DNA from 4 places in the Paenibacillus sp. 102 genome. Region 1 is predicted to be linked to each of the others. Evidence: riboswitches for the same ligand, from Rfam matches in the RefSeq annotation. Region 1 holds a riboswitch; each other region holds the start of a gene.
What was found. A riboswitch is a leader RNA that binds a small molecule or an ion and turns the genes downstream of it on or off. The one in region 1 is predicted to bind thiamine pyrophosphate.

Region 1 (2,190 bases):
GATACTTCTGCAATAACAGGAAGTACAGAATAGGCAACGTGACCTGTTCCTGCACACAATGTGAATAAATATGTTACAATCGGTGCGAAGAATGTGATGCGCTTTGGATTTTTACGAAGAGCTTTTTCTGCAAGGTGGACAAGGTAATCCATTCCGCCCGCTGCTTGCAGGGCACCAGCAGCTGTAATTACTGCTAAAATCATCAGCATAACGTCAATAGGAGGAGCGGTAGGTTGTAAGTGGAAGACAAATACGAGAATTGCCATACCAACTCCACCCATTACTCCTAGGCCAACTCCGCCAAGGCGTGCACCGATAAAAATGCAGAGTAGTAAGGTGATAAATTGTAGCCAAAACATGATAAAATACCTCCAAAATCCATACGGTAAGATATTTTTGAATAATTTAATTTGAATGAAAATTATTAAATTAAACAAATGAAAACCTGTTAAATCAACCTTTTTTATTATATAACACATAAAAAGTAACATTCACTATATTTCGTGAAATTATTTCGAAAAAATAATCATTTTACTTTAATATAAAAATAATAAATATATATAGCAAATGTCTTTTATAAGAAAAAAGCAGAAACGAATTCATCCGTTTCTGCTTTTTTCTTATAAAAGAGACTTATTTTAGAGTTTCTTTAATTTGTGTGAAAATATTAATAGCAAAAATGATAATAGCAAGAACAACAAGAATACTTCCACCAGCAACAAAAGGTATAGCTGCATGATGGCCATAAATCTCAAGAGCGAGTGCAATCATCATAATCGGTAGTCCGATATTTAAGAGCCAAAAATGTAATTTACCAAGTTTTGAGGTACCAGCTTCTTTGAAAATATAATATAAAATACCTGCCAACATCATAGACGTCCAACCTAGCAATAAAACATGCACATGAACTGCGGTCAATTTATAATTAGCGGAAATTGACATGAATAATCCCATACAAACACCGATGACAAAATAAATAGAAGAAATTTGAATGAAACGAATTCCCATTTTTACCCCCCTTAATATACTTGTATTTTTGCTATGATAAAATATATGACCAATAGATTGTAAGCAGTATCATATTATAAAAAAATGTAGATTTGTTTGTTTGAAAAAATAAATCATGCTACAATGAAAGCGAATTAAGACCGGGGAGCCATTTGGCTGAGAGGATGTAAGAAAGCATCGACCCTCAACCTGATCTGGATAATGCCAGCGTAGGGAGTTACTTAAAGTGATGTAAGCACATGTTATTGTATAATAACTTGCATACAAGGCTTTCCTGCGTATTTTGCAGGAAAGCCTTTTCTTTTTTACACAACATTTTGCAAGGGGGATTTTAGTATGTCACAACAAGTTACCATTTCATTTTCAGTCGTACCACAAGCAAAAACGAAAGATGTGTATGCCGTTGTTGATAAGGCAATTGAAGTCGTACAACAATCTGGTGTTCGCTATGAAGTAGGTGCAATGGAGACAACACTTGAAGGAGAATTAGATGTGCTTCTTGATGTTATTAAGCGTGCACAACAAGCTTGTGTCGATGCTGGGGCAGAAGAAGTTATTACTTCTATTAAAATTCATTATCGTCCAAGTACTGGTGTAACGATTAATGAGAAAGTTTGGAAGTACCGTGATGAATATGAAAAACCAGAAACGATCTAACATAACAATTACAACAATTTGGCTTATCCTTCTCATTGCTATATGGGAAGGATCTGTTTCATTATTTCGAATTGAACCGTGGATCTTACCAAAACCTTCTGCAATCGTTCAAGAGTTAATTGGAATGAAAGATTTATTGTTACCAAATACAATGCAAACACTGCAAGAAGTTGTAATTGGTTTGTTTTTTGCGATTTTACTTGGAACAAGTATTGCAATTATTATGGATGTTATTCCGCTATTTCGCATTTTGATTAACCCGTTACTCGTAATATCACAAACGATTCCGATTGTTGTGTTAGCACCTTTATTTATTATTTGGTTTGGATATGGGATGCTTCCAAAGGTGATGGTCGTTATTCTTGTTTGTTTCTTTCCAATTGCTCTCAGTATTTTAGAAGGTTTTCAAACAGTAGATAAAAACATGCTTAAGTTATTACAAACAATGCGCGCAACCAAATGGCAAATCTACCAAAAGGTAAAATTTCCAGCAGTGCTCCCATACTTTTTCTCTGGGCTGAAAAT
Region 2 (2,190 bases), on a different contig from region 1:
AACGTCATCTTTGTTTGGCAAACCTAAATGCTCTTTCGGTGTTACATAGCAAAGCATAGCGGTACCAAACCAGCCGATCATCGCTGCACCAATCGCCGATGTAATATGATCATAACCTGGTGCAATATCCGTTGTTAAAGGCCCTAATGTATAGAACGGTGCGCCTTGGCAAATATCAAGTTCTTTATCCATATTTTCTTTAATTAAATGCATCGGTACATGCCCTGGTCCTTCAATCATAACTTGAACATCATGCTTCCAAGCAATTTTTGTTAACTCACCAAGTGTTTCAAGCTCAGAGAATTGCGCTTCATCATTTGCATCCGCAATCGACCCTGGACGTAATCCATCTCCTAAAGAGAAGGAAACATCGTACTGTTTCATAATTTCACAAATCTCTTCAAAGTGCGTATATAGGAAGTTTTCTTTATGATGGAATAGACACCACTGCGCCATAATCGAACCACCGCGTGAAACAATACCTGTTGTACGTTTTGCTGTAATTGGAATGTAACGAAGTAGTACGCCAGCATGAATTGTAAAGTAGTCAACGCCTTGCTCTGCTTGTTCAATTAACGTGTCACGGTATACTTCCCACGTTAAATCTTCAGCAATCCCATTTACTTTTTCTAACGCTTGATAAATCGGAACTGTTCCAACTGGTACAGGAGCATTACGGATGATCCATTCACGAGTTGTATGAATGTTTTTCCCTGTTGATAGATCCATAATTGTATCCGCGCCCCAGCGCGTTGCCCATGTCATCTTCTCAACTTCTTCCGCGATAGAAGAGGAAACCGCAGAGTTCCCAATATTCGCATTTACTTTCACGTGGAAATTGCGTCCGATAATCATCGGTTCTGCCTCTGGATGGTTAATATTTGCTGGTAGGATTGCGCGGCCTTCAGCAATCTCTTTACAAACAAACTCTGGCTCTACGCCTTCACGAATCGCAACATATTCCATCTCAGATGTAATGATGCCCCTGCGCGCATAGTGCATTTGCGTTACGTTTGCACCTTCTTTTGCACGAAGTGGTTTGCGATCCATTTGTGGGAACACAGGTGTATGATTAGATGCGACTTTCACACCATCATCTTCCGGTTTCATTTCGCGTCCTTCATACTCTTCTACATCTCCGCGGTTAACAATCCAACCGTGACGTGGTGTTGGAATTCCCTTTTCCAACTCTACTTTGTACTCAGGATCTGTATAAGGTCCGCTCGTATCATACACACGAATTGGTGGGTTTGGTACACCATTTGTATCACTTTGGGCAATCTCACGCATCGGTACTTTCATACCATCACGCGGGCCATCAACATAGACTTTCTTACTCCCTGGTAAACTCGACTTCAATTCAATTTGCTCAGCTGAAACAGATTGCTTCATAATTTGTGTTGCCTCCCCTTTATCATTTCAAGAAATCTCCCTTACTCAGAACCTCCAACCAACCCCGAGCAATTTCAGTTATCTTGATTTTTACTTCATCCGATCATAGTGATCGGTTCAGCTTTAGGACGAGAAGAGAACTAGTGGCCAGCGCATGCCAAAATAAAAAGAGCCAGGTCCATAGTAAAACAAAGGACCTGGCTCATAAAGACATCATTATGTAAAGCCGTTAACTTCCCTACGCTGGTACGAGCCAGATCAGGTCCAAAGGGTTAAGAAGTTCTTGCGCTTCTCTCTCAGCCCACGCTTTGCTGGGCACCCCTAGTTTATCACTGATTTAATTTTCAATACTTTCTCATCATACACGATAATCAGAAAAATGCAAAGGAATGAATTCTAATTTTTATATGTTGTTTTTTTGTCTGTTGATCGATATCTTCTGTCGAACGGTCGATATATATCCATTTTGATTTGCTGACATCTACATTGCGGCTATGAAAACAAAAAAAGATTTCCACTCATTTTCTCCGTTTGTTTTCACTCGGCATGGAGCTAAGAAAGGGTCTGACCGCTACTATGCATGACTAGACGCTCTCTCCACCTAGAAAAATTAGGTTTTATGTCAACTTTTCAATGTGTATTTACATATTTTAAAAATCGCCGATATCTCAAAAAAAAGATGCCCGCGCGCGCGCGGGGCATCTTTTTCTTATTTACGGTATCATCCACGTTAAATAGTAGGCTTGTACATAGGTCATAATGCCCACAATGATTACAAAGAATAAACTATGCTTTACT
Region 3 (2,190 bases), on a different contig from region 1:
CTTTTCATACTGATGCGATGGGAAAAGTTACTTCGACTGGGGGAGCTTCAAGCCCGAGAGGAGCAGCAGCTGCAGCTCTGAAAGATTTAATTAATTTGTATCGAAAAGATGTTTGATGAAAAAAATAGTTGTGAACCAGACGAAATAACTTGACAAATAAATATTTTTATGTTATAATAAAAAATTAATCATTTGAACAATTATCCTTAGCGTGATACATTTTAGTAAGTGAAATAACTTCACTAATTTATGTATCGAGGGAGACGTGTAATATGAAAATAGAAGACGGTCTAGCGGTGTTAAAATTAAAAATTCAAGAGTTCGAATTAAATCCCACGTTACTTTGGGATGAAAAAGAAGCTATATTAATCGATACTGGTATGCCAGGCCAATTAGAAGGGATTCGTGATGCAATGATTGGTATTGGTGTGCCTTTTGAGCAATTACAAGCAGTTATTTTAACCCATCAAGATATAGACCATATTGGAAGTCTTCCTGAAATACAGCAGAAGGCAGACCATTCTATTGAAGTATACGCACATGAATTAGACAAGCCGTATATTGAAGGACAAGCGCATTTAATGAAAACGGATCCAAGTAAAATGAGTAAAGACCAATGGGAGGCACTTCCAGAGGTTATGCAATTTCTATATAAAAATCCTCCGAATGCAAAAGTAAATCGGACATTAGAAGACGGAGGAAGACTATCATTTTTCGGAGGCATTGAAGTGATTCATACACCAGGGCACACTCCCGGACATATTAGTTTATATAGTGAAAAATATAAAACATTAATTGCGGGTGACGCGATGGTATGCGTTGATGGAAAACTAAGAGGGCCAGTTCCGCATACGACACCAGATATGGAAACAGCTACAGAATCGCTTAGAAGATTTTTAGAATTTGATATCGATAGAGTAATTTGTTATCACGGTGGTGTTTGTGATTCGAATGTGAAGGAGCAAATTAAGAGGTTAGTAGAAGAAGATAGATAACATTTGTGCACCTTTATATTATAAGTGCTGAATTTACAAATACTATTTGATAGTATTCTAGAATATGTTATGATTAATATCAAAGTTAAATAGTTTTATATATCTATCCACTAGGGGGGCCTTTTAAAGGCTGAGATCAACGAATATTTTTGAAACTCTTAGGACCTGATTTGGGTAATACCAGCGTAGGGAAGTGGAAGTGACAGAAAATGATATTTTTACAATATTGATGATGTCCAGTCTGCTTTCTTTACGTGTGTGTAAAGAAAGCTTTTTTATTTTGCGCACCTATTTGAAGTAGATCCCAGTAGTCTAGTAGTTAACGAGCAATTCGTTAAGAAACTTGTTTCATTCTTTATTATCAAAACGTTAATTGGAGGGCCTATAATGTCATTTTCACAGTTATTACGTAAAGAAGTTAATCCGATTTGGGAAGCAAGTTTTAATCATCCATTTGTCACAAAGCTAGGAGCTGGAACATTAGATTTAGCTAACTTCCGCTATTACGTTCTGCAAGATTCATATTATTTAAGTCATTTTGCAAGAGTTCAATCGTTAGGAGCAGCAAAAGCGATTGAATTAGAAACGACAGCTCGTATGGCGCACCATGCACAAAATACATATCAAGCTGAATTATCACTGCATGAGAATTTTGCGAAAAAACTAGGAATTACAGAAGAAGAAAAAGAATCGTTCATTCCTGCACCGACAGCTTATGCATATACATCACATATGTATCGCGCTGCATATGAGGGACATATTGGGGATGTTATCGCAGCCATTTTACCTTGCTATTGGCTTTATTATGAAATTGGTGAACGACTTAAGAAATGTAAACCGGAAGAACCAATTTACCAAGAATGGATTTCTGCATATGGTTCTGACTGGTTCCGTACTTTAGTAGAAGAGCAAATTGCAAGATTAGATGCTATTGCAGAAACAGTAACAGAAGCTGATCGCAAGCGTATGAAACAGCATTTTGTAATTAGCAGTCAATATGAATATTCATTTTGGGAGATGGCTTACACATTAGAAAAATGGCCAGTAGAAAAACAAGTAGAGGATGTAAGTTTATAAGAAAAAGATATGTCTCTCATCAAGCATGCAATAGTATAGAAAATGACTAACTTAGTTTAGTCATTTTTTTGTACGAAAATAATAATTTCTAGTTTTAGAAAAATCAATTTCACTAATT
Region 4 (2,190 bases), on a different contig from region 1:
GCAGCAAGTAATTCTTCACAACCTTTCCCACTTCTCGCAACAACAGGAACGACCGTTACTCCTAATATTTCTGATAATCTTTTTACATCAATAACAATTCCGCGTTGCTTTGCAACATCGATCATATTTAACCCAATTGAAACTGGCTTACCAAATTCCAGTAGTTGCAACGTTAAATGCATATTACGCTCGAATTGAGAAGAGTCAACAATATTCAGCATATGTTGAAATTCTTCTGTTAATAGAAAGTTTGTAACGACACCTTCATCACGAGAGACAGGATTTAAATCATATACACCTGGTAAATCAATTAATGTCCCTTGCTTATTCTTTAACTTACCAACCTTTTTTTCTACCGTTACCCCGCTCCAGTTTCCTACATATTCATAAGAACCAGTTAACGCATTAAATAATGATGTTTTCCCTGTATTCGGATTCCCTAGCAATGCAACTGTATTCACGCTAATTCCACCTTTATCATTTTCGCGTCACAATGACGAATACTAATTAATTGTCCTCGGCATTCTAATGTACATGGGCCTTTGAACATCGCTTTTTGTTTTACACGAAGTTCACTTCCTTCAGAAAGACCAAAAGCAGCTAATCTCCGCTTTAACAACTTATCTAACGTCTGTAAATTTTTCACTAATACCTTTTCACCTATTTTAATATCAGCTAAACTCATAATTTCCCCCCTCAAAAAAGAGAATGATAATTATTTTCAGTGAAATTATACCACATTCTAAGAATCAAGTAATATAGCCTTTCCCTTCCTATTTGTTAACATTTTGGGACACTTATACTTAAATAATTTTTCTATATAAACTCATACTAGTTTGCTGGCATATAAGTCATGGCTATGCAAACAAACAGAGAACTCCACTCGTTTCCACTTGGCATGGGGCTAAAAAAGGATCCGACCGCTTCTATGCATGAGCGGATTCTCTCTTCCATCTAAAAAAATTCTTTTAATTCTCATCTATGTAAACACCCATTTGCCATTCTCATCCATTTCGATTACAATGAATCTAACAATCAAAGAATCTCGTTATCACAGGGGGAGCCTCGTTGCTGAGAGGGAATATAACGTTCCGACCCTTAGAACCTGTTAGTTAATGCTAACGTAGGAATTGTGCAAACGCCGAAATACATATACCTCATCATTTTCTATTTACGTATTTCATATCTCCCTATGATACATTATTCTTTTTTTGTGCAACTTGGATTTAGGGGGAATGACAACATGCGTAACACCAATTTACAAGCGATGATTGAATCTGCAATCCTTGCAGCCTTCGCCTTGATCATCGACATTTTACCACTATCAATTAAACTTCCAACAGGCGGTTCCGTTTCATTTGCAATGATTCCTATTTTTATTATCGCTTACCGCTGGGGATTTAAAACGGCTTTCTTAGGAGGCTTGATTTGGGGACTACTGCAAATTGTAGTCGGCGATGCATATATTTTAACGCCTGTGCAAGCATTCATTGAGTACTTCGTTGCCTTTGCTTTCGTCGGCTTTGCCGGTTTATTCTATCAACCTATTCAGCAATCAATGGCAAATAATCCAGGGAAGAAAACAATGGTCTATATTATTGTTGCTACTTTCATTGGTAGCTTTGCACGTTATTTCTTTCACTTTATTGCAGGCGTTATCTTCTTCGGAAAGTACGCACCACCAGGACAGTCCGCTTTCCTATATTCATTAATCGTGAACGGTAGTACAATGCTTGCTTCTTTCGCATTATGTACAGTGTTACTACTTCTTTTATTTACAACTTCACCACGCTTATTCCAAAGCGTTGGTGCATATAATATGAATTCAAAAAATAAGAGTGCCTAAATGGCGCTCTTATTTTTACTTTAGTGAGTTATATCTATAATAAACATGATAAATGCACATAAGAACATAAATACCATTACACTTAGTAAATTGCTATTCATGGCTAATCTACTCCTGACAAAACCTTATTTTCTAACCCAAATTATACGTGTAGAAAATAAAGATAAGGTAAAGATACTATGAAGATAAGTTAAAAAACAATAAAAAAGTGTAGAAGTTCCTATTCCTTTCTACACTTTTTTATCTAAATAGAAGAAAAATAGCACACCATCTTCCGTATTATTCACACCATACTCTACGCCATGAAGTTTTAAAATATTTTTTGAAATCGCAAGCCCGAGTCC

Region 2: another riboswitch for thiamine pyrophosphate. It lies ahead of thiC (phosphomethylpyrimidine synthase ThiC); the one in region 1 lies ahead of AAIE21_RS21625 (MTH1187 family thiamine-binding protein).
Region 3: another riboswitch for thiamine pyrophosphate. It lies ahead of tenA (thiaminase II); the one in region 1 lies ahead of AAIE21_RS21625 (MTH1187 family thiamine-binding protein).
Region 4: another riboswitch for thiamine pyrophosphate. It lies ahead of thiT (energy-coupled thiamine transporter ThiT); the one in region 1 lies ahead of AAIE21_RS21625 (MTH1187 family thiamine-binding protein).

What each region holds. Positions count from the first base shown of each region.
Region 1 covers NZ_JBCGHT010000013.1:31,814-34,003, forward strand. The annotation lists gene AAIE21_RS21615 (anaerobic C4-dicarboxylate transporter family protein) at 1-359, opposite strand, end outside; gene AAIE21_RS21620 (cytochrome-c oxidase) at 634-1,008, opposite strand; TPP riboswitch at 1,140-1,241, shown strand; gene AAIE21_RS21625 (MTH1187 family thiamine-binding protein) at 1,345-1,665, shown strand; gene AAIE21_RS21630 (ABC transporter permease) at 1,637-2,190, shown strand, end outside.
Region 2 covers NZ_JBCGHT010000007.1:194,448-196,637, reverse strand. The annotation lists gene thiC (phosphomethylpyrimidine synthase ThiC) at 1-1,392, opposite strand, end outside; TPP riboswitch at 1,611-1,725, opposite strand; gene lldP (L-lactate permease) at 2,106-2,190, opposite strand, start outside.
Region 3 covers NZ_JBCGHT010000003.1:534,752-536,941, reverse strand. The annotation lists gene AAIE21_RS11945 (homoserine dehydrogenase) at 1-116, shown strand, start outside; gene AAIE21_RS11940 (MBL fold metallo-hydrolase) at 273-995, shown strand; TPP riboswitch at 1,098-1,204, shown strand; gene tenA (thiaminase II) at 1,383-2,072, shown strand.
Region 4 covers NZ_JBCGHT010000018.1:66,775-68,964, reverse strand. The annotation lists gene feoB (ferrous iron transport protein B) at 1-461, opposite strand, end outside; gene AAIE21_RS24615 (FeoA family protein) at 458-685, opposite strand; TPP riboswitch at 1,047-1,148, shown strand; gene thiT (energy-coupled thiamine transporter ThiT) at 1,244-1,846, shown strand; gene AAIE21_RS24605 (sensor histidine kinase) at 2,077-2,190, opposite strand, start outside.